Regions from separate parts of the Shewanella spartinae genome, predicted to be linked through region 3. Evidence: predicted binding sites of a transcription regulator. Region 3 holds the regulator's gene; each other region holds the start of a gene.

Region 1 (3,148 bases), 1.3 Mb from region 3:
TTCTTAGCAGCCTTCTGTCTCGCCAGTTCGAACCAGTCGCAGTCGCTCTGATTGAGGCTAGACTCGATAATCTCTTTAGTCAGTCCCTTCTGGGACATAGATTGGCGTATCTTGTTCTGACCATGGCCTTTAGCGATATGCGAGCGTAACAAGAGCCCGGCAAACCTGGCATCATCGAGATATCCCTGGCTTTCACATTGACCAAGAACAGCCTCTATCTCGCCATCCAGAAAGCCTTTCTGGTTCAGCTTACTCTTTATCTGATAGCGGGAATAATCGCGGCGGGCCAGGAGGCCCACCGCTACTTGCATCGCCGACATAGTCATTGAGAAACCATAGTCATAACAAAATCATTGTCATTACAAAGCCAAGGTCTTAAGGAAAGGCTTAGTTGACTCGGCGAGCTTAAAATACTTCACCGGTTTCCAGGTCAACGTTCTCATCGCCTGTGGCCGACTGAGCCACCGCTTGACCACCACCCAGCAACATGGCACGTAGTGCCTGGTCGATTTCGGCGCCAATCTCTGGGTTCTCTACCAGGTATTTACCGGCATTGGCACGGCCCTGGCCAATCTTGTCACCCTTGTAGCTGTACCAAGCGCCTGACTTTTCAATCAGCTTGTGCATCACGCCAAGGTCTACCAACTCACCGGTACGGTTAATGCCTTCACCATAAAGGATCTGGAACTCTGCCTGTTTGAATGGCGCGGCAATCTTGTTCTTCACCACCTTAACGCGAGTCTCGTTACCAATGACCTCTTCACGGTCCTTGATGGCGCCGGTGCGGCGAATATCCAGACGAACAGAGGCGTAAAACTTAAGCGCGTTACCACCGGTAGTGGTCTCAGGGTTACCGAACATCACGCCTATCTTCATACGGATCTGGTTGATGAAGATCAGCAAGGTGTTAGATTGCTTGAGGTTACCCGCTAGCTTACGCATCGCCTGACTCATCATACGCGCCGCAAGCCCCATGTGAGAATCACCGATCTCACCCTCAATTTCCGCCTTAGGCGTCAGGGCCGCAACCGAGTCGACGATGATCACATCGACGGCTCCTGAACGAGTCAGAGCATCACAGATCTCAAGCGCCTGCTCACCGGTATCAGGCTGAGAACACAGCAGGTTATCGATATCCACACCGAGTTTTTGTGCGTAGATAGGATCCAGTGCGTGCTCGGCATCGATGAAGGCACAAACCTTACCTTCTCGCTGGGCAGCGGCGATCACTTCCAGTGTCAGGGTGGTCTTACCCGAAGATTCAGGACCATAGATCTCAACGATACGACCCAGTGGCAGACCGCCTGCACCCAATGCAACGTCAAGCGACAGAGAACCCGTTGAGATAGTCTCAACATCCATAGAGCGGTTTTCACCTAGCTTCATGATAGAGCCTTTACCAAACTGCTTCTCAATCTGGCCAAGGACCGCGCTCAGGGCTTTCTCTTTATTCGCATCAATCTTCATTCTGCTTTCCTCTCAATCACAGACGCTGCGCTGTGGGGTATCCGTTAAGTTAAAGCCCGCAGACGGTTTCTGCATCGCTTTAGGCTGTCTCAATATGCAACCTAGTATACTGTACAATCATACAGTATCAAGTGCTGTATGCGATTATTTTTACCTAAGCTCAGACAAAGTCGGCTTACCAGCCCCAGTCGCATTAGCACTAAATTTATCCAAACAGACAGGATAAATGCGCAACCGCCATCAATTTATTGTTAGTATTGTGGCCATTCATTCTGTGCTGGCCGCAGGGCTATGACAGACATTTTTGTAGCAGGATACCTTGGTTAATTCATGAACGCCGTCGATACTCAACATCTTGAAAAGCACACCCCCATGATGCGTCAATATCTGACGCTGAAAGCCGAAACACCCGATATGTTGCTTTTTTATCGTATGGGAGATTTTTACGAGCTCTTCTACGACGATGCTAAGCGGGCCTCTGAGCTGCTGGGGATCTCCCTGACCGCGCGTGGCAAGAGTGGCGGCGATCCTATCCCCATGGCAGGCATCCCCTACCATGCGGTAGAAGGCTATCTTGCTAAGCTTGTGCAGCTCAGGGTATCTGTGGCGATCTGCGAGCAGATAGGCGATCCCGCCACGACCAAGGGGCCGGTAGAACGTAAGATTGTCCGCATCGTCACTCCGGGTACGCTTACAGATGAGGCCCTGCTGCAGGAGCGGCAAGACAACCTGCTGGCCGCCGTCTATCACGGCAAGGTGGGTTTTGGTTACGCGACCCTGGATGTCTCATCCGGACGCTTCGTGGTCACCGAACTTGCCAGCAAAGAGGCGCTGGAAGCCGAGCTGCAACGCACCAATCCAGCGGAGCTACTCTACAGCGAAGATTTCAGCGAGCCGGCTTTGATCGCCTCACTGTCGGGTAAGCGTCGCCGCCCCGAATGGGAGTTCGACTACGACACCAGCTACAAGCTGCTGCTGGAACAGTTCGGTACCAAAGATCTCTATGGCTTTGGCCTGGGAGAAGTCAGGCTATCGCTACAGGCGGCCGGCTGTCTTATCCAGTATGTGAAAGATACCCAGCGCACCTCCCTGCCCCATATCAACGCCATCACCCGCTTCAATCAGTGCGACAGCATAGTACTGGACGCGGCCACCCGTAAGAATCTGGAGTTGACCCGTAACCTGCAAGGCGGTAGCGACAACACCCTAGCCTCGGTACTGGATAACACGGCGACCCCCATGGGCAGCCGCATGTTACAGCGCTGGATCCATGAGCCGCTGCGCAACCATAACATCATCCGCGCCCGTCATGATGCCATAGACGAGTTGCTGGACAACGGTTATCACGAGAACCTGCACGAGCAGCTAAAAGCCCTGGGCGACATAGAGCGTATCACGGCGCGTCTGGCCATTCGTAGTGCCCGCCCGCGTGACTTTGCCCGTCTGCGTCAGGCACTAACCCTGCTGCCCGAAATACAGCAGCAGCTGGCAGACTGCAACAGCCCTCACCTTAAGGCGCTCTCGAGTCACCTGGGCGACTTCCCCGAGGAGCATGCCCTGCTAAGCCGCGCCATCGTCGACAATCCGCCTATGCTGATCCGCGACGGCGGCGTGATCAAAGAGGGCTATCACAGCGAGCTGGATGAATGGCGAAGACTCAGTCAGGGCGCGACCGACTATC
Region 2 (3,148 bases), 2.3 Mb from region 3:
CTATCGATTGGGCTTTGGTTTCTTCTCCTTGGTTTTTCTCTTCTAGGGCAGCTTCTCTCACTTCTCGTTTGGCGAGATATGTGGATGCTGTGGCACCAATTTCCGACTCTAGGCTCTCTGGCTTAAAGTTCCCTCGCTTAGAATTCCCTAACTTAGTGCACCTAGACTCGCGAGTTTCTTTCGGGTTTCTCTTGTTATCACAGGTGACATCTGCAGACAGAGTGAGCGGTAGATGCCTGGCTCCCAGCTGAGCCAACAGTGCATTCTCCCCCAGGGCAAATTGACACTCGAGGCCATAGCCTTGGGCGCTCTTCTGATATTGGCTAATGAGCCTGTCCAGACCGCCGAAGATCTTCGTCATTGAGCCCACCTCCAGCAGCAGGGTATCTGCCACACTGGGCACATCAGAGGATCGACTCGATTTGCTTGCTTTATGTGACTTACTCGGCTTATTTAGCCTATGCTGCTGGGCCTGCTCGAACGGGCAGACAGGCGGCACGACCCTGGCACTGTAGCCATAGCTCCACTGGCACAGCCAATGGCTGGCCTCCTGACTCAAGGAGGGTTCATAGGCCAGCAGTTGCAGCGATGGGCAGAGCGTCTGGGCGGTAGCCAGGCTCTGCCCCGGCTCCACGCCCAGCTTAGCCGCGGCTCTTGAGGCGATCAGGATCTGACTCGACTGACGCTCGAAAAGGGCCAGCTCGTTGCCCTGGGGCAAGCCTTGATGATAGCTTTGATACTGGAGTAACCAGTGGGGAAAATAGACCGCCAGCCACAACATCTACGCACTCCAGGGACCTTGTAAGATCTGACCGCTCTGCTGCTTATTAAGCTTATTTTCCAATCTCTCATCCTGCTGTTTAGTCACATCGAGCATCAGACTCTGGGCCAGCAACTCAGGTAGCAGGAATAAGGAGAAGCGCGGCGCCGGCCAGCCCCCACGGCGCTTTAGAATATCCACCTGGGTCTCGAGAAGCCTATCGTTGCCCATTTTTATGTTAGCTTCGCTACTGGTTTCTATGTTGATTCCTGTGTTGGTTTCTGTGCTGGGTTGCAAGGCGATCCGCAGTGGCACGGGATGAGCCTGCTCCTTGACCTTGCTTGGCAGATAACAGAGACACAGGCTCTCGCCCTTCTCGCAGGCAAGCTGCAAGCGCCTGGCCTGACTGACACTGAGATCCTCGAGCCAACATAAGACCAGAGGCGAGGCGCCGCTGGTTAAGATCTGCTCGAGCGCCCAAAGCTGCTCCTTCGGCGTCTGGGTATCGACCCACAAGAGACAACTGACATCTATCCCCTGCATCGCCAGCGACTGGGGATAAGGCACGTGAGGCGGAGCCACCAGACTCACCAACCCGGCAGCACTTCCCTCCCTCGATTGCCTAGGGATCAGACGGCGCATCAGAGGCAGCGCCAGGCTCAGCTCGCCGATCCCTTCGCTGGAGCAGAAGATCTCGCACAGCCCCTGACTGGGCCAGCCTCCCTGTCCCAGATGGCGATTAAACTCGGGATAGCCGCTGTCCAGCCCCATTTGTTGGGGATGATAGGCATCGCCGCGCCAGAGATCGCTGCGCTGGAGTAAACGTTCAAGTTGAAGATCTGCCAAGGCCATGATGCACCCGCTCTCATTCGGTTCGGTTAAGCGCTCCCTCGGAAATCGGACTATAGGCTTAGACCTAACTTAAGCTATCGCCATGCCTGACGTCCGAGCAACACTCAACAGAAATATCACACAAGCACTGTATATAAACACAGTATATTTATAAATTGGCAGATCGCAAGCAGAGAAACCTAAGATTGGAGTGGAAGCTCATGTCAAAGCATCGTGCCAACAAGCGGCAGACAGGCACAAAAAAACCACCCTAAGGTGGTTTTATCGGTTATCGGTATCGGTTATACCTTTGATTAGCGATATTTCTTTACCTTCTTGAGCGCTATCTGCTGCTTGAGGGGCGACAGATGCTCGATAAAGACCTTGCCATCGAGATGATCCATCTCATGCTGCAGGACGATTGCCAGGAAGTCATCGCTCTCGATCTCAAAGGCCTCTCCCTGGCGGTTAAGTGCCTTGACCTTCACCTTCTCGAAACGTGTCACCTTGGCGCGGTAGCCAGGAATAGAGAGACAACCCTCCTCGCCGACGATCTCACCCGAACGCTCGACGAACTCAGGGTTGATCACCACCATGGGCTGATCGCGATCCTCAGACAGATCGATCACTAAGATGGCGTGTTCGCTGCCCACCTGGGTAGCGGCGAGCCCTATGCCATCGTCTGTGTGGTACATGGTTTCGATCAGATCATCGATAAAACCTTGCACGGCGGCAATGTCTTCTACGGGCTTGGCCTTACGTTTCAGGCGCTCATCGGGAATGGTCAATATATCGAGTACAGGCATAGTCTCAGGTTCTGGTTAATCAAATTAGGCATATAAAGTGGCGCCATTATGACCGAAATCACATTAAAGGCAACCGCAATCGGGTTTTCCCTTCAGGCCATACCCTGCCGGCGACTTGTATTTCATCGCTCAAGTCGATAGCATGACCAGACAAATGTATACAATATACGAGAATAATAATGACGACCCCTATACGTAACCCTCTGCCCAGTACCTTTTATGTGGCCAATACCATGGAGATCTTCGAGCGTCTCGCCTGGTATGGCTTCTTTACCCTCTCCTCCCTCTACATGACCTCTCCTGCTCACCAAGGTGGCTTAGGCTTTAGCGAACAGGAGCGTGGCCTGCTGCAGGGAATGATCCCCTTTTTTCTCTACCTGTTTCCCGTACTTACCGGCGCATTGGCCGATCGCTATGGCTACCGTAAGATGTTTCTTATCGCCTACGCCATCATGTGTCCCAGCTATTTCCTCCTGGGTCAGGTGAGCAGCTTTAGCGGCTTCTTCATCGCCTTCATGGGGGTCGCCATAGGCGCGGCCTGCTTTAAACCTGTGGTGACGGGCACTGTGGCACGCACCACAGATCACACCAACCGCGGCCTGGGTTTTGGCATCTTCTATATGATGGTCAATGTGGGCGGCTTCCTCGGCCCCTTCATCGCAGGTTATGTCCGCGCCATCAGCTGGGACTGGGTCTTCATCATGTCGGCGATCTGGATAGGCATTAACTTCATACCGGCAACCTTCTTCTA
Region 3 (3,148 bases):
GACGGCTCTGGGCAACAACTTCGGCATGTAGGATCTGCGGCTTTTTGTCCGGCATGAAACTTCCTGATAAAAATGGCGTTTGCTTAACCACTCAATCTTACTATGATGGGCCTAATCCACAACTCAAACCAAGGAATTTTTTTACTCGCTTTATGTTTCCCTGGAATAAGATAGATACCGTGCTGCTGGATATGGACGGCACCCTGTTGGATCTGCATTTCGACAACCATTTCTGGCTTAGCCTGGTGCCTCAGGCCTTGTGTGAACAAAGGCAGATCCCAAAGGCCGACGCCCAACAACTGGTGGAGGATGCCTACGCCAAGGTGTTCGGCACCCTGGAGTGGTATTGCCTTGAATATTGGCAACAGGAGCTGGATTTGGACATCCTGGCTTTACACCACACTCTGGTGGACAGGATCCAGCTGCGTCAGGACAGCATGCCCTTTCTCACCGCACTGGCCAGACACAGCAAGCGGCGCATCTTGGTCACCAACGCCCATCCCCACAGCCTGGCGCTGAAACTCGAGCATACAGAGCTGGCTAAGGGACTCGATGAGATGCTCTCGAGTCACGCCACCGGCTATCCCAAGGAACACCCACAATTTTGGCGTCACCTGTTTAATCAGTTCTCCTTGGATCCCAGCCGTTGCCTGTTTATCGACGACAGCGAGCCCATACTACAGGCGGCCAAGCAGGCTGGCGTCGGCTACCAGCTGGGGATCAAAAATCCCGACAGCCAGAAGCCTCACAAGCAGTTTGCCGACTTCCCGGCCATCGACGATTATCATCATCTGCTGCTCTCACTTGAGCAGACGCAACTCGGCTAATCAATCACGCTGTAGGCGCTAATCACTTGATGGGATTGGGAGAAAATCTGGTTAATACTTGCACTGTATAAAATACTGTATATACTGACAGGTACTGTATGGAAAGACAGGATTAATCATGAGACCCTTAACCCCGAGACAAGCCGAGATTTTAGATCTGATTAAACGCAATATTGCCGACACGGGCATGCCGCCTACCCGTGCGGAAATTGCGCGTCGCTTAGGCTTTAAGAGTGCCAACGCCGCCGAGGAACACCTCAAGGCCCTGGCCAAGAAAGGCTGCATCGAAATCATGCCCGGCACCTCACGTGGCATCAAGCTGACCCAAGAGGAAGAGCCAGAAGATCTCGGCCTGCCCCTTATAGGTCAGGTAGCCGCCGGTGAGCCCATCCTGGCCCAGGAGCATGTGGAGCAACACTATCAGGTTGACCCTAGCATGTTCCGCCCCAGCGCCGACTTCCTGCTGCGCGTCAGGGGTGACAGTATGAAAGATATAGGCATTCTCGAGGGCGATCTACTCGCGGTACATAAGGTCGAACAGGCAAGAAACGGCCAGATAGTCGTGGCGCGCGTGGAAGATGATGTAACGGTTAAACGCTTCGAGAGGCGTGGCAGAACCGTCTATCTGCATGCCGAAAATGAAGAGTATTCCCCTATCGTGGTGGACCTCACCACCCAGAGCCTGAGCATCGAAGGCCTGGCCGTCGGCGTTATTCGAAATGGAGACTGGCAATGAACAACCTAATGGGCATGGCGCCACGCCATCCAGGGCTGTGGGTCGATCTCGACAGCTCACTTAAGCGCGGCGATGGCAACACTATCTCGACTACGGCAAGTTCTACTCAGGGGAAGCAAGAGCTGCAGGCCCTCACCCCGGAGCTAGCCAGACTCAGTCAGCAGGGACAATGGGTGGTGTTGATCAGCCCACCTAACATAGGCTACAAACAGATGCTGGCCGATGGCGGTGTGCGTATGGATCGCATCCTCTTGGTACACACCAAGGATGAGGTCGAAACCCTGTGGGCGATGGAAAAAGCCCTCACAAGTGGTACATCCAGTGCGGTGATCTGCTGGGCACAAACCCTGGATGCCCGTGACAGTCGTCGCCTACAGATAGTTGCCAAGAATACCCGCGCCCTAGGGGTGGTGATCGAAGATGCGAACGGTCACTTACCTGCCAACCCTTTTCCCCAAGAGGATCTCAGCGGCCAGACCTTGAGTCTGTTCGGTTCGCTACACTGATATTCCGCGCCCCACCTTTCCATACAGACGCCCCGCAAGGGGCGTTTTTGTGTCTGTTTTGTTTAGCAAAATAAAATAAAAGTGATCTTGATCAATATTTAAACAGCCATTAAGTTAGTAAGAGATATCAACGATTATTTGTTATATCGCACAATTTGGTTGTCGGCTTGAGCGGCGAAAATGAACCTGTAATACCTCGCCCATAGAAGCTGAAATTGGTCTGATATATTCAGCCGTAAGTGCAAGCGTGGTCACCACCAGCAGAACAAGAGATTCACCACCGACGCACTTTGAAGTCATCGTTGCTTTTTTGGGAACTGAAGAGTTTGCATAGAGCCGAGACATACTGTGTGGCTCTTCTTTGTAGTTGCCTTCGCAATTGACAGAGGAGAAGTCTAGTGAAGCAAGTGTTGTGTTGTTTGCTGGCGTTGCTATTTACGCCCACCATACTCGCAGCAGATATGCCCCTAAATATGACATCAGGGGTCACAGAGATCAGCAATAAGGTGTTTAGCCTTCATATGACGATTCTCTATATCTGTTGTGCCATAGGCCTAGTCGTCTTTGGGGTGATGATCTACGCCATCATCAACCATAGACGCTCTAAGGGTGCCGTTGCGGCAAACTTTCATGAGAGCACTAAGGTAGAGATCGCCTGGACGCTCGTTCCCTTTGTCATCTTGATCCTCATGGCCATCCCGGCCACCAAGACCCTCATCGCCATGGAAGACCCCAGCAATGCCGATCTCACCATTAAGATCACAGGTTCCCAATGGAAATGGCACTACAGCTATTTTGATCAAGACATCAGCTACTACAGCCTGCTGGCGACCCCCAGAGAACAGATAGAAGGCAAGGAGACCAAAGGCGAACACTATCTGCTGGAGGTCGACAAGCCACTGGTATTGCCGGTCAATCGTAAGATCCGCTTCCTGATGACCTCGGAGGATGTGATCCACTCCTGGTGGGTCCCGGCCTTCGCGGTGAAGAAGGATGCTAACCCAGGCTTTATCAACGAGGCCTGGACCCGCATCGACAAGCCAGGCATCTACCGCGGCCAGTGCGCCGAGCTTTGTGGT
Region 4 (3,148 bases), 2.0 Mb from region 3:
CAGACGGCGTCGGAAACCGAGGCGATGACCCTCAACGTCAAGGCAGGTGAAGACAGCCTGAGCCAGGCCATGGGCTATGTGACTCATATGTCTCAAGAATCCCTGCTGGCTAAGGAGGCCGTGGGTAAGGTGGCGGAAAGCAGCACCAACATCAGCAAGATCCTCGAGGTGATCAGCGCCATCGCCGAGCAGACCAATCTGCTGGCACTTAACGCCGCCATCGAAGCCGCCCGCGCCGGTGAACAAGGCCGGGGCTTCGCCGTGGTCGCCGATGAGGTGCGTGCGCTGGCCTCCAAGACCCAGAGCTCGACCGATGAGATAGGCAAGTTGATCGAGGCGCTGCAGCGCGAGGTCAACAGTGCCTCGCAGATCATCGACCAAGGGGTGGATGGCGCCCAGCGCGCCGTGGCCCAGACAGAGTCGGCCCTGAGTTCACTCAACACCATTGTGAATCAAATTCAGGAGGTCTCCAGCCAGGTGACCCATATCGCCACCGCCGCAGAGGAGCAGAGTGCAGTGACCGAAGAGGTCAGCCGTAACATCACAGGTATCTCAGATTCAGCCTCCGAGCTGGCGAGACTCGCCGACGAGGCCCAGCAGAGCAGTGCCAGCCTGGCGGGCCTGGTAGAGCAGCAACATCAGCAGCTGGGTAAGTTAAAGACCTAAAGCTGAGGTTTTCATATCTGTAATATAGGCGTCTCCTGGGAGGCGCCTTTTTTGTGGTCAGATGGCAGTCGCATCGAATGCCGCGGCTGTGGCTGTGGCAGGGGCAGCGGCCGCGGCAGAGCTAAGTTTTAGCTTATAGAGGCAAGCGCAGGTTAGCGATCACACCGGCATTAGCAACCCCTGGCTTACCCACACCATTAGCCAGAGGCCGAAGAGTAGCCCAAGGGCCGGTCTATGGTGTGCGCCATGCCGGGCGAGGGCAAACAGGGTGCCGGCGCAGCTTAGCAACAGCAGCAGGCTAAATTGCACTAGGGGATCCAGACGCCAGGGAAAGAGGGAGGATGACAGCGAGAGTAACAGCAGCGCCGTCGTCATCAGCGTGGCGTAAATCAGTAGGCGTTCGGGTCGTTGTGGGGTCTTGAGTCGTGTGTGCATATCGGCCTCCGTGAATTGCCCTTAGACTAGCCTTTAGATTAGGCATTGGTGAGAATGATTCTCAACTAAATTTACACGTAAGCATGAGATTGTTTTTCCTATTTGCGCCAGGGCCGCGAGTGGTTTAAAGTTACTGTTAATTTATACAGTAATTGATGTCAGTATGATCCTATACATAGCAGAGAAGCCCAGTCTCGGGCGGGCAATCGCCGATGTGTTACCTAAACCCCACAAGAAGGGCGAGGGCTATATCACGGCGGCCAATGGCGATACCGTCTCCTGGTGCATAGGGCACCTGCTGGAGCAAGCCGAGCCCGACAGCTATGATCCCGCCTTCAAGTCGTGGTCGTTCGACCATCTGCCCATAGTGCCGCAGCAGTGGAAGATGACCCCCAAGAGCAAGACCCGTGGTCAGCTCAGTGTGCTGAGAAAATTGGTCAAGCAGGCCTGTCAGTTGGTGAACGCCGGGGACCCTGACCGTGAAGGTCAGCTGCTGGTGGATGAGGTGATCGCCTATCTGGGGGTCAAGGGCGACAAGCTAGAACAGACCCAGCGCCTGCTGGTGAGCGACCTCAATCCCCAGGCCGTTAAACGGGCCTTGGGGCAGCTGCGTAGCAACCGAGAGTTTATCCCCCTGTCGACCTCGGCGCTGGCGCGCTCCCGCGCCGACTGGCTCTATGGCATGAACATGACCCGCGCCTATACGTTGCAGGGCCGCAAGGTGGGCTATCAGGGAGTGCTCTCTGTCGGTCGGGTGCAGACGCCACTCTTAGGCCTGGTGGTGCGCCGCGATGAGGCCATTGAGAATTTCGTCAGCAAGCCTTTCTACGAGGTGCTGGCCAATCTCTATACCCAAGAACAGGCGCATTTCAAGGCCAAGTGGCAACCCAGCGAGGCCTGTCAGCCCTACATGGATGAGGAGGGGCGGGTGCTGTCGCGCCGTCTGGCGGAAAACGTGGTAGGGCGGATCACAGAGCAGCCTGCCAAGGTCACGGATCTGCAGGCCAAAGATAAGCAGCAGGGGCAACCCTTACCCTATAACCTGTCGTCGCTGCAGATAGATGCGGCGAAGCGATTCGGCATGAGTGCTAAGACGGTGCTCGATACCTGTCAGTCACTGTATGAGAAACATAAGCTGATCACCTATCCGCGCTCCGATAGCCGTTATCTGCCCAAGGAGCAGCTGGCCCTGGCCCCCGTCGTGATCGGCGCCGTGCTCAAGGGGGCTGGCGAACTCACCGCCCAGTGCGCCGCGCCGGATCTTAAGATAGTCTCCAAGGCCTGGAACGATGCCAAGGTGGATGCCCACCACGCCATAGTGCCCACCGAGAAGGTAGCCACCCTGAGCGCCCTGAGTCAGGCCGAGAAACAGATCTACCTGCAACTGGCCCGTCAGTATCTGGCGCAGTTTTACCCCGTCTATCGTTACCATGAGACTCAGGTTGAGGTGGAGATCGCCGGCGGCCATTTTCATACCAAGGCTAAGCAGGAGATCGCCCCCGGCTGGAAACAGCTGTTCCCTAAGCGCAGCGATGACAAGGCCGACGGCGATGAGGCTTTGGCCCTGCTGCCGCCGCTACATAAGGGGCAAGAGCTGCACTCTGGCCTGGGAGAGCTTATCGAGAAGCAGACCCAGCCTCCCAAGGCCTTTACCGATGCCACCCTGCTGAGTGCCATGACGGGGATCAGCCGCTACGTGACTAACCCTGAGATCCGTAAGATCCTCAAGGAAACCGACGGCCTGGGCACAGAGGCGACCCGCGCCGGGATCATCGAGTTGCTGTTCAAGCGTGGCTTTCTGACGCGCCAGGGAAAGTCTATCGTCTCGACCCCGGTCGGTCGCGGCCTCATCAATAGCCTACCCGAATCTGCCACCACGCCTGATATGACGGCGTTGTGGGAGAGTCACCTTGACGCCATCAGCCGTAAAGAGGCCAAGTACCTGAGCTTTATGGCGCCGCTAGTCGAGTCGCTCAATGGGCTTATCATGCAGGCCGGTGCCCAGCTGCCCAAGGCCTTGCAAGGGGTTGAGGCGCCTAAGCGTTCG

The links. Region 3 encodes LexA, which represses DNA repair genes until DNA is damaged. Its sites were predicted from a motif close to TACTGTATNNNNATACAGTA; they were not measured.
Region 1: recA (recombinase RecA) is a predicted target of LexA. The motif match lies at 1,575-1,594, and genes of this name have one in related genera.
Region 2: imuA (translesion DNA synthesis-associated protein ImuA) is a predicted target of LexA. The motif match lies at 1,738-1,757, and genes of this name have one in related genera.
Region 4: K0I31_RS11995 (DNA topoisomerase III) is a predicted target of LexA. The motif match lies at 1,233-1,252, and genes of this name have one in related genera.

Annotation. Positions count from the first base shown of each region.
Region 1 covers NZ_CP080418.1:1,400,619-1,403,766, reverse strand. The annotation lists gene recX (recombination regulator RecX) at 1-326, opposite strand, end outside; gene recA (recombinase RecA) at 406-1,467, opposite strand; gene mutS (DNA mismatch repair protein MutS) at 1,798-3,148, shown strand, end outside.
Region 2 covers NZ_CP080418.1:2,467,702-2,470,849, forward strand. The annotation lists gene K0I31_RS11005 (Y-family DNA polymerase) at 1-781, opposite strand, end outside; gene imuA (translesion DNA synthesis-associated protein ImuA) at 782-1,606, opposite strand; gene def (peptide deformylase) at 1,906-2,397, opposite strand; gene K0I31_RS11020 (MFS transporter) at 2,577-3,148, shown strand, end outside.
Region 3 covers NZ_CP080418.1:135,757-138,904, reverse strand. The annotation lists gene nudE (ADP compounds hydrolase NudE) at 1-55, opposite strand, end outside; gene yrfG (GMP/IMP nucleotidase) at 153-827, shown strand; gene lexA (transcriptional repressor LexA) at 946-1,563, shown strand; gene K0I31_RS00630 (cell division inhibitor SulA) at 1,560-2,069, shown strand; gene coxB (cytochrome c oxidase subunit II) at 2,468-3,148, shown strand, end outside.
Region 4 covers NZ_CP080418.1:2,724,277-2,727,424, reverse strand. The annotation lists gene K0I31_RS12005 (methyl-accepting chemotaxis protein) at 1-666, shown strand, start outside; gene K0I31_RS12000 (hypothetical protein) at 826-1,101, opposite strand; gene K0I31_RS11995 (DNA topoisomerase III) at 1,265-3,148, shown strand, end outside.